DNA from 2 places in the Buttiauxella sp. 3AFRM03 genome. Region 2 is predicted to be linked to the other one. Evidence: predicted binding sites of a transcription regulator. Region 2 holds the regulator's gene; the other holds the start of a gene.
What was found. Region 2 encodes LexA, which represses DNA repair genes until DNA is damaged. Its sites were predicted from a motif close to TNCTGTATGTACATACAGNA; they were not measured.

Region 1 (5,987 bases), 2.4 Mb from region 2:
CTCCGTTATCATAGCGAAGTTACTCCTCAATTTAGTTTTGATTCTATTGCCTATGAAACCTTTGCGCCAACCGAATACTCGCCCTGTTCTTACGTATCAACCACGCGTTGAACCCGTACCACCGGCTCATGCGTGGCGAGTTGAAGGATTTAAAGACGTGTGGATGCTGCGTAATCGCTATGTGGCTTTTGTGCTGGTGGGAGATGCGTTCCGTCAGTCGCCGCCATTTACATTACCAGAGTCAGCGCAGCGTTGGGCGATACAGGTAAGAAGTGAGAATGATGTAGGCTGATCTATCCATCATCCTTCAAGTTGCAGGGGTGTTGGCTGCAACTCGAATGCTAACGGGTATCGAATGACGGCGGTTTTACCCGCCGTTACTGATTTCTTCAAACTCTTCGCAGCCGGTATCAAACCCTTCCGTGCAACTGACGTTCAGCCAATGCAATGCTTTCTGTTTATTGGTCGCGATAAAGCCTTTTTCACCATTTAAAAACAGCATTCCTGCCCAGTATTCGGCATAACCCGTGCGGGAAAGTGCCGAGCTGCGCTTGAACCAGAATGCCGCTTTGTCATCGTCTTGCACCACACCCACGCCATTTGCGTACAGCATGCCGTAAAACATTTGGGCATCGACCGCTGAGTCACTCTCAATGTCCTGTGAGGCGCTTTCCAGTAACTGCATGGCTTTCGAATAATCGGGCTTGCCCGCCTGGGTGTTCACCAGAATACGCGCCAGAACCACGCTTCCTGGTTTACTGCCGTGGGCGACGGCCTGTTCGGCTAACGATTTTGCCTGCTGGTAATCGCCATTTGCAGGATCATGGATTTTGAGTTGGGCCAGCAGAGCCATAGCATCGGCGTCACCCTGGGCCGCTGATTTTGCCGCCCAGCTTTCCGCTTGCTGATATTCGCCCGCACTGAAAAGGGTATCGGCAAGGTAAAACTGGGCGCGGCTGTCACCTTCCTGCGCATGTTGCAGGTAGGGGCTGTCCGGTGTTTCAGCCCACGCCGATGAGAGACACAACAGCAATAAAAAATAGAGTCGTTTCATAGAGAGAAGGGGTCCGTAGGAGACAATTTTATTTTGGCACCCTTTTGGGGCGCTCTATTTTATCAATAAAAAACGGCTCCCTTTTCAAGGAGCCGTTGTATTGTCGCAGATTCTACGGTGGTTTAGCTACTGCTTAGCGATGTGCCAGTTCGGCTTCTTCGTCGCTATTGAGTATTTCTTTATCGGTTTGTTTCATCAACTGGCTGGTGATGGTACCTGCCGTCATGGAACCGCTGACGTTCAGCGCGGTACGGCCCATGTCGATAAGCGGTTCAACCGAAATCAGCAATGCCACCAGCGTGACCGGCAAGCCCATGGCTGGCAGGACAATCAGGGCAGCGAATGTTGCACCACCACCGACACCCGCAACGCCTGCGGAGCTTACGGTGACAATCCCGACCAGTGTGGCAATCCAGACTGGATCCAATGGGTTGATACCGACGGTTGGCGCGACCATCACGGCCAGCATCGCTGGATACAGACCCGCACAACCGTTCTGACCGATGGTGGCCCCAAACGACGCGGCAAAGCTGGCGATGGACTCAGGCACACCCAGACGGCGAGTTTGAGCTTCAACGTTCAATGGAATACTGGCTGCACTGGAGCGGCTGGTGAAGGCAAAGGTCAGCACAGGCCAGACTTTGCGGAAGTATTTCAGCGGGCTCACACCGTTGACTGCCAGCAGAACCGCGTGCACGCCGAACATAATTGCCAGACCGAGGTAAGAGGCCACCACGAAACTACCGAGTTTGATGATGTCTTGCAGGTTTGAACCAGCAACGACTTTGGTCATCAGCGCAAGAACACCGTACGGCGTCAGTTGCATGACCAGACGCACCAGTTTCATGACCCAGCTTTGCAGCGTGTCAATCGCAACCAGAACACGCTCGCCTTTTGGCGCATCGTCTTTCAGTAGTTTAAGAGCTGCTACACCGAGGAACGCGGCGAAAATCACCACGCTGATGATCGACGTTGGGTTAGCCCCTGTCAGGTCAGCAAACGGGTTCTTCGGCACGAATGACAGAATCAGTTGCGGTACGCTGAGGTCAGCCACTTTACCCACATAAGTGGTTTCGATTGCGCTCAGACGAGCGGTTTCAGCGGTGCCCTGCACCAGGCCTTCAGCCGTCAAACCAAACAAGTTGGTGACCAGCACGCCGACCAGCGCTGAAATCAGAGTGGTAAACAGCAATGTCCCGATGGTCAGAACGCTGATTTTGCCCAGAGAAGAGGCGTTATGCAGACGTGCCACCGCACTCAGGATAGAGGCAAATACCAGCGGCATGACGATCATTTGCAGTAATTGAACATAGCCGTTACCGACAATGTTAAACCACTGAATAGACTGTTTCAGTACCGGACTGTCTTCGCCATAAATGGTGTGTAATGCAAGACCAAATACCACACCGATCACCAGACCAAGCAGTACTTTTTTTGCCAGACTCCACTGTTTGTTGCGAGTTTGTACTAGCAACAGCAACAGCAATAGAATAACGAACATGATAACGTTCGCTATGAGTGGAAAATTCATCCCCGTATCTCCTGAGTATATTTAAAACAGATGGACTGATTGCCACCTTTATTCTGTAAAGCGTACCAGAACCCTGGAGTTACTCTTATATTCAAAAGGAATTGATTATTACAATTTGAGCTATTTCGTTTAATTATTGTTCCAGGTGGTTATTTAAAAAACTATTAAAGGTCATTTGCAGCGAAATTATCATGTGCGATGACCAGCGCACCGCGCTGTTATCGGGCACACTTTGCGGCATCCACACGGCCAGACCAAACAACACCATGCACAAGGCACGTTCCAGTTGATTACCTTTTTGCGGCCTGATGATGGGAAAGCGAAAGCGCCAACGGCAGGGCCAAAGGAGTGGGACACCCGCAGGAGTGAGCATATCTGCCAAAATATGGCTTAAGTAACCCAACACCATGCCTTGAAGGGCATCGGCGGGAATCACCCAACTTTCGGGGACTTTGAGATAGAACAGTGCAAGGCTTGCGAAGACGGCAAATAAGCTGTGGGTAAAGCCCCGATGGCCGCAGGCGCGGGCAATGGGTTTGGAAAACCACGGCAAGCGTTGACCGAGAAATGACTTTGGGTGGTCAATATCAGGCAGCAAACAGGTCAGGATGGCTGAAGGCACAATATGCCACCAGTCTCCTTGAGCAAGCACAGGCGTGAGTTCGGCGTTTTTAGCGAATACTGCACAGGCAATGGAAAAAAGAAGGTGACCTTCCGCCGTCATGATACTACCTGGATGAAAACTGTCGATTCATACAGTATAGGGTTTTTATACAGTAGACGGAAGAGGTGACGGCGTAACATTTTGCAACCGCCGGATTCCCCGGCGGCGTGTTGTTTAGCGGGCTAACCAGCCTCCGTCGACGGCAATGGTGTAACCGTTGACATAATCGGAAGCACTGGAGGCAAGAAACACCACCGGGCCTTGCAGATCGGCAGGAACACCCCAACGACCCGCGGGAATTCGCTCGAGGATTTCATGGCTGCGGACTTCATTATCACGCAGTTGTTGAGTGTTGTTGGTTGCCATGTATCCCGGCGCGATCGCGTTGACATTGATATTATGTTGCGCCCATTCATTTGCCAGCAGGCGCGTTATGCCAAGCACGGCACTTTTAGATGCGGTGTAAGACGGGACTCTGATACCGCCCTGGAAGGACAACATGGAGGCGATATTAATAATCTTGCCGCCAGTGCCTTGTTTAATGAACTGTTTTGCCACCGCCTGAGAGAGAAAGAATACTGATTTAATGTTCAGGTTCATTACGTCATCCCAGTTTTTCTCGCTAAATTCCAGCGCATCTTCCCGGCGAATGGTGCCTGCGTTATTTACAAGGATATCTATTTTCCCCATTCCTGCCACGGCCTGCGCAATGATGTCAGGGATCGCGTCTTGTTGGCTTAAATCTGCCTGGATGGCGAGAAAACGGCGATCCAAATCTCGCACTTTTTGCGCCGTTTCATGCGGGATTTTGCGGTTTACGCTGACGATGTCACAACCAGCCTCGGCAAGGCCAATCGCCATTCCCTGACCCAGTCCTGTATCGCATCCCGTAACAACAGCGACTTTGCCTTGCAGATTAAAAGCATCGAGAATCATAGTTACTCCGGTATCCGGAAAAGCGCATTTGCGCGTGTCTGTAAAGAGTAGATACGGGAGGGGGAAACTCAAATATTTTTGAAATACTGTTTTAAAAAATTAGATGTCGGTATGGTTTTGAGACTGATGCGGGGAGGCCCGCATCGTAATAAATTAGCCAATCAGGTGTTCGGCGCGTAATTCACTCAGCGAAGACAACTTCACATTTGCCAGGCTCCAGCGCACGTCGTCACGGTTTTCTTCTGCGGGAACCACAATAGAACGCATGCGTGCGGCTTTGGTGGCAACCATGCCATTCACGGAGTCTTCAAGCGTTACACAGGCGAGCGGGTCAACAGCCAATTTAGCAGCGGCATCCAGATAAACCTGCGGATGGGGCTTGCTGTAAGGCAGATGTTCTGCCGAGGCGATGGCATCAAACTGGGAACGTAAGTCGAACATTTCCAGCACTCGCTCAAGCATATGTGCAGGTGAAGCAGACGCTAAACCCACTTTCAGACCTTGCGCTTTACATAAAGCGACAGCTTCACGCACACCAGGCAAAATCGGACGCGTCTCTTCAATCAGGGCAATGGCGCGAGTAATCACGCGGTTTGTCACTTCCTCACGAGATGGGCCGTTCCACGGTTGTTTGGCAAACCACAGGTCAACAACCAGGTCGATACGCAAACCCAGCGTGTCAGGGAGTTCAGAGCGGCGGGAAATATCCACACCAACGCTAGCCAACACTTCCAGCTCGGCTTTGTCCCATAATGGTTCAGAATCAATCAGTAAACCGTCCATATCAAAAATCGCAGCTAAAATTTGGCGAGTCACAGCCATGTTTCGACTCCTGTCGGTGTGCATTACAGTTAAGATTACTTATCAATAGCTGGAATTTTCGCTTGTTGCCACTGCTTTGTGAGAATCGCCCGTAAAGCTCAGGCGAAATCCCCCCGGAAGAGGTAAACTTTGTGCGTGTAAGTTTTGTAGTGCTGTAATAGCTTGGAATATAACTGTTTTTTTCTTTCTCCAAAACCTCTCCAAAACTTTTCTCCAAAACAGCCCCTAAAAAGCAGGATCCGAAGTTAATTTTCAACCCCAGCACTGACTGGGGTTTTATCTCATTAGTGCGATGCTGTCAGGAAATTCATTTCTTCTAACGTCATTTTCCGCAGTTCGTCCCGCGTAAAAAATATCAACCCTTTCGCCTTTAACCACTCCATCATTGATTCATGACTGATGACGATTTCACCCTCGCGCAAAATCCGGCAAAAAATCGGCTTAAAATTTTGGTAGTAAATTATTTCCGTTCGGTTGGCATGATCGCCAGTGCAGATGGGTGGGAATACGGGTTGGATTTCTGGCTGGCCAACTTCGCGATCGAGGATATCGAGCACCCACCGGCGAAATTCTTTAGCGACCGCTGTCCTGGCAAACATGGCGATCAGATGTGCGCCGCGAAGGGAAAAAATTCTGACAGTTTTTTGATAATTCCCTGAGGCGGTCAATTTGACCGTCTCAGACATTCCACCTGAAAACTCATCTATATTGCGGTTATAAATTTTTGTGACAGCATCATCCGACTTGTATCCAAGCGCTTGCGCGATTTCTACAGCGGTGAGGTAGATAGAGTTATTGCGGGAAACAACATTGAATTGGGTGTTATGGAATGCGAGTTGAGTAGACATGTGATTAACCTTTTCAGTGAGGTAATCACCACCTTCAGGTTCCAATCTTGGGGTGGTGAGCTGTGCAGGGTTGGAACTACCGGCTGAAAAGACCCGGCCAACCTTTCGGTTGCCCCACACAGCCCACCATAA
Region 2 (5,987 bases):
CAGGTTTATTCATAGCAAACTCCGGGATAGTCATCTCAAAAGGCTGTGGCCAGCATGGCGCACCACTCGGCGTTTATTGCGCGTTGTGATAGAGTGTAGGGCTAATCTACAGGGGAATGCTGATGGACATCACGACTTCACAAAACGTGTTAGCGCAGGCTGAAAAACTATGCGAACAGCGTAATGTGCGCCTGACACCACAACGCCTGGAAGTGTTGCGTTTATTGACGCAGCAAGCGGGTGCAATCAGCGCTTATGATTTGCTGGATTTACTTCGCGCCAGTGAACCGCAAGCTAAACCCCCGACGGTGTATCGTGCGCTCGATTTTCTTCTCGAACAAGGCTTTGTCCATCGCGTCGAGTCGACCAACAGCTATGTTTTGTGCCATCTGATTGATCAGCCGACTCACTCATCAGCGATGTTGATTTGCGACAGGTGTGGCGCGGTGAAGGAGCATAGCGCGGAAGGTGTGGAAGATATTATGAATCAGCTGGCTGCCCAGTCAGGATTTGCTCTACACCACAATGTCATTGAGGCGCATGGTTTATGCAGCGCGTGTGCGGAAGTTGAAGCCTGTAGCCACCCGGAAGAATGCGGGCATGACCACACCATTCAGAGTAAGAAGAAGTCACGCTAGCCTGAACCCGAAATAATTCGAGTTGCATTGAAGCGGTAAGTGAATGCAGCCAAAAGATGTAGCTTGAAGTATGGAGGGGATCGGTACATCCATGTACCAGGGCAGGTTAGCCTATGAGAGTTAACACATCTGAGGGATGAGATTACCAGCGGTAATCGTTACGTTTTTCCCAATCAACGACTTCGTTCTCTGCCTGATCTTTCGCATATCCATAGCGTTCCTGAATTTTACCGACAAGCTGATCGCGTTTCCCTTCGATGACGGTCATGTCATCGTCTGTCAGTTTGCCCCATTTCTCTTTTACTGTGCCTTTGAACTGTTTCCAGTTACCGCCGATTTCGTCTTTATTCATAATAATATCCTCATCGTTCGGTTAAGAACTGCTAATAGTTAACAACGCCCAGGTGCTGCCGTTTGGCTGACACTCACTATCTGCTGGACGTGGAAATAATTGTAGTCAAGGATATGGCAGTGAGGGGAAAACTAAGAACATTGAACCACAGAAGTAACAGAAATGATGCTGACTTGCCCCAAAATCAGGTGGCAAATCAGCATACTGGAGTGCGATTAAAAGCGCGTCAGAAGTTGTAACTAACTATGAGTTGTAACTAACTATGAGCTGTAACTAACCAGGAGTTCCAGCCGGAAACCAGCTGTTATCCCGCCAATGGCGACGCCAAATCCATCCCAAAGACAGTCCGCGCAAAGCCAGGAACACAGCCACGGATAACCACAGACCATGATTTCCCAGATAAGGCACGGTGAGCAACGTCAGCCCAAATCCCAATGCCGCAACCGCCATGCTGTTGCGCATTTCCGTACCTCGCGTTGCGCCAATAAACATGCCGTCCAGCAAATAACACCAGACACCAACAACGGGCAAAACAATCTGCCAGTGCAAGTAGCGGTCTGCCTGTAGCTGCAATTCAGGGATAGAGGTAAGAAGCGAAACAATGTGCTCACCAAACAGCGCATACACAGCGGCGAACATAAGAGCGACTAAGCCCGCCTGGCGACATGCAGCGCCCCATACTTCGAGCAATTGACCACGGTTTTTAGCGCCAAACGCCTGCCCGGAATGGGCTTCAACGGCATAGGCGAACCCATCGAGCGCATAGGCGGTGAAGGTTAATAGCGTCATCAACACGGCGTTAACCGCGACGATTTCGCTACCTAACCGCGCGCCAAAGATAGTGACTGAGGCGAAACAGACCTGTAGCAACAGCGAGCGCAGCATGATGTCGCGATTGAGTGCCAGCAGACGCCGCACATTCCCGCGCCAGGACTCTTTGAGCATCTCAAAGCTGATTCCGCGCAAACCCATGACCTTTTTCACCATCAGCAAACCAATGATAAACGTCGCATATTCTGCGGTGACGGTGGCGAGTGCCGCGCCCTGAACATCCATGTGTAGCCCCATAACCAGCCACACATCCAGCACGATATTCAGTACGTTTCCGACAACCAGCAAGATAACTGGCGCACGCGCATACTGAACACCTAACAACCAGCCCAACAAGACCAGGTTGGCAAGCGAGGCTGGCGCACTAAGCCAACGTATTTCAAGGAATCGCCGGGCCTGCAACAAAACATCTTCATTGCCGCCGACGATATGCAAGGCCAGGGATATCAGCGGTTCACGCAGTAAGACGATCGCCACCCCTGCTCCTAACGCCAATAGCAAGGGCTGAACCAGTGCACGCGCTAAAGCAGAGGGATTATTGGCACCAAATGCCTGGGCAGTTAAACCGGTGGTGCTCATGCGCAAAAACAACAACAGCATAAATAAGAAGCTGGTTGCCGTCGCACCAATAGCGACACCGCCAAGATAAACAGGGCTATCCAAATGACCAATTACCGCGGTATCAACAAGGCCCAGTAAAGGCACGGTGATGTTGGAAAAAATCATGGGTAAGGCGAGGCGCCAGAGAGCTCTGTCAGCCGTCGAGAAAAATCGCATGGCCAATCCAGGAAGAGATAAGAGAATTAAGACGATGATGCGCATTAAAGCGCATCATCTGGAGAAGTTTACAGCCAGTCGCCGTTGCGAATTACCCCAACCGCCAACCCTTCAATAGAGAAGCTATGTTCGCGCAGGTCAACCACAATAGGTTCAAATTCGCTATTTTCAGGCAGAAGATGAACGGTATTACCCTGCTGCTTTAAGCGCTTAACAGTCACTTCGTCGTCAATACGCGCCACCACAACCTGGCCGTTACGCACATCCTGAGTTTTATGAACTGCAAGCAGGTCGCCGTCCATAATACCGATGTCTTTCATAGACATCCCGCTAACGCGCAACAGGAAATCGGCATTTGGTTTAAACAGTGATGGGTCAACCTGGTAATGGCCTTCGATGTGCTGTTGTGCAAGGAGTGGTTCCCCCGCAGCAACACGCCCAACCAGCGGAATACCGGTAACTTCTTCCACCAGCAAGCGGATACCGCGCGACGCACCAGAGATAATCTCAATGACGCCTTTACGGGCAAGTGCTTTCAGGTGCTCTTCAGCGGCGTTCGGAGAACGGAACCCCAGACGTTGAGCAATCTCGGCACGAGTCGGTGGCATGCCGGTCTGGCTGATATGATCCCGAATAAGATCAAACACCTCTTGCTGCCTGGTAGTTAACGCTTTCATTCCGCCCCCTGGGTGTTTATACAGTTATGCTGTGAGTATATACAGTCAAAGGCGATTTTGGAACCACAAATTGAGCAAAAAACCAGGGACTTAACTATTCTGGAAAGATCATCGCAAATGCGGCCAAAGCAGTGTGATCCAGGTAATAACTGCGAGGATAATGGCGATTAATACGGCAGCAGACCCCATGTCCTTGGCCCGTCCTGAAAGCTCGTGGTAATCGGTACCAACACGGTCAACAAGCGCCTCGATAGCGCTATTGAGAATTTCGACAATCATGACCAGCACAACAGAACCAATCAGTAAAATACGGGTGATAGGGTCAACATCTAACCAGCAGGCGATGGCGATGGCGATGAGCGCGCTAACCCCTTCCTGGCGGAAAGCCGCTTCGTTAATCCAGGCTGCTTTGAGCCCTTTCCATGAGTAGCCTGCGGCTTTGATGATACGGGTAAGTCCAGTGGTACTGCTCGCCATTTTGGGAAACCTTTTCAAATTATTTGGGTCAATGCTTATCTATATTGCAACGCCACAGAAATCTGAGCCAGATTCTGATATTCTTGCGGCGAATTTGCATCATTAACCTGAGGCTTTACATCGTTTATGTCAGGCTGGCCAAGAATCTACTACAAATTACTTAATTTACCATTAGGCGTTCTGGTAAAGAGCAAGTCCATTCCGGCAGATCCACAAGCCGAACTGGGCTTAGATCCCACACGCCCGATTATGTATGTCCTGCCGTATAACTCCAAGGCGGACTTATTAACGCTGCGCGCACAATGTCTCGCGCATAACTTGCCCGACCCTCTCGAGCCGTTAGAAATCGACGGTGCGGTATTGCCGCGCTATGTCTTTATCCATGGCGGCCCGCGTGTTTTCACTTATTACACGCCAAAAGAAGAGTCGATCAAACTGTTCCACGATTACCTCGACTTACACCGCAGCAATCCAAATCTGGATGTGCAGATGGTGCCAGTATCGGTGATGTTTGGCCGCTCCCCTGGGCGCGAAAAAGGCGAAGTGAATCCGCCATTAAAGATGCTGAACGGCGTCCAGAAATTTTTCGCTGTTTCCTGGCTTGGGCGCGACAGCTTTGTGCGTTTCTCCGCTCCGGTTTCGCTGCGCCAGATGGCAACCGACCACGGTACAGACAAAAAAATCGCCCAAAAACTGGCTCGCGTAGCGCGTATGCACTTTGCTCGCCAGCGTTTAGCGACTGTCGGCCCGCGTCTGCCGGTACGCCAGGATCTGTTCAATAAGCTACTGGCCTCAAAAGCTATTGCTCGTGCAGTAGAAGATGAAGCGCGCAGCAAGAAAATCTCCCATGAAAAAGCCCAGCAGAATGCTGTTGCTTTGATGGAAGAGATTGCCGCTAACTTCTCGTATGAAGCCGTGCGTTTGACTGACCGCGTGTTAGGTCTGACGTGGAACCGTTTGTACCAGGGCATCAACGTTCATAACGCTGAACGCGTGCGCCAACTGGCTCATGACGGCCACGAGATTGTCTATGTGCCCTGCCATCGCAGCCACATGGACTACATGCTGTTGTCCTACGTGCTTTATCACCAGGGACTGGTTCCTCCGCACATCGCAGCGGGTATCAACCTGAACTTCTGGCCAGCCGGCCCGATTTTCCGCCGCCTCGGTGCGTTCTTTATCCGCCGTACCTTTAAAGGCAGCAAACTCTACTCCACCGTGTTCCGTGAATATCTGGGCGAGCTGTTTAGCCGTGGCTATTCCGTTGAATACTTTGTGGAAGGTGGCCGTTCTCGTACCGGGCGTTTGCTCGACCCGAAAACCGGTACGCTGTCGATGACCATCCAGGCCATGCTGCGCGGCGGTACTCGCCCTATTACCCTGGTGCCAATTTACATTGGCTACGAGCATGTAATGGAAGTGGGGACTTACGCGAAAGAGCTGCGTGGCGCGACCAAAGAGAAAGAGAGTTTCATGCAGATGGTGCGCGGGCTGAGTAAGCTGCGTAACCTCGGCCAGGGCTATGTTAACTTTGGCGAACCGATGCCGCTGATGACGTTCCTGAACCAGCGTGTTCCAGAGTGGCGCGATTCAATCGACCCGATTGAGGCCATCCGCCCGGCATGGTTGACGCCAACGGTCAATGAAATTGCCGCTGAACTGATGGTGCGTATTAACAATGCCGGTGCGGCAAATGCCATGAACCTGTGCTGTACCGCGCTGTTGGCCTCGCGTCAGCGTTCACTTACCCGTGAGCAACTGACCGAGCAGCTCAACTGCTACCTGAGCCTGTTGCGTAATGTGCCGTATTCACCGGACGCGACCGCACCAGACCAGCCAGCAGAAGCGCTGATTGAGCACGCGTTGCAGATGAACAAGTTTGAAGTCGAGAAAGACACCATCGGTGACATCATCATTCTGCCGCGCGAGCAGGCGGTTCTGATGACATATTACCGTAACAACATCCTGCATATGCTGGTGTTGCCTTCTCTGCTGGCAGCAATTATTACTCAACATCGCCGTATTGACCGTAACGAACTGCTGCGTCAGGTCGAGCTACTTTACCCGATGCTGAAGGCTGAACTGTTCTTGCGCTGGAGCACGACCGAACTTGCTGGTGAAATTGACATCATGCTCAATGAACTGGTTCGTCAGGAACTGGTGACACTGACAGGCGATGAAGTGCAGATTAATCCTGCTCGTTCACGCACCATGCAGCTGCTGGCAGCAGGTGTT

Region 1: D8682_RS25070 (metal-dependent hydrolase) is a predicted target of LexA. The motif match lies at 3,327-3,346, and genes of this name have one in related genera.

What each region holds. Positions count from the first base shown of each region.
Region 1 is NZ_CP033076.1:5,049,584-5,055,570, forward strand. It holds gene cedA (cell division activator CedA) at 53-292, shown strand; gene D8682_RS25060 (tetratricopeptide repeat protein) at 368-1,054, opposite strand; gene D8682_RS25065 (L-cystine transporter) at 1,188-2,585, opposite strand; gene D8682_RS25070 (metal-dependent hydrolase) at 2,719-3,309, opposite strand; gene kduD (2-dehydro-3-deoxy-D-gluconate 5-dehydrogenase KduD) at 3,424-4,185, opposite strand; gene hxpB (hexitol phosphatase HxpB) at 4,339-5,007, opposite strand; gene D8682_RS25085 (BRO family protein) at 5,292-5,855, opposite strand.
Region 2 is NZ_CP033076.1:2,683,856-2,689,842, forward strand. It holds gene D8682_RS14005 (cupin domain-containing protein) at 1-13, opposite strand, end outside; gene zur (zinc uptake transcriptional repressor Zur) at 123-638, shown strand; gene D8682_RS14015 (CsbD family protein) at 781-990, opposite strand; gene dinF (MATE family efflux transporter DinF) at 1,264-2,598, opposite strand; gene lexA (transcriptional repressor LexA) at 2,667-3,275, opposite strand; gene D8682_RS14030 (diacylglycerol kinase) at 3,384-3,752, opposite strand; gene plsB (glycerol-3-phosphate 1-O-acyltransferase PlsB) at 3,879-5,987, shown strand, end outside.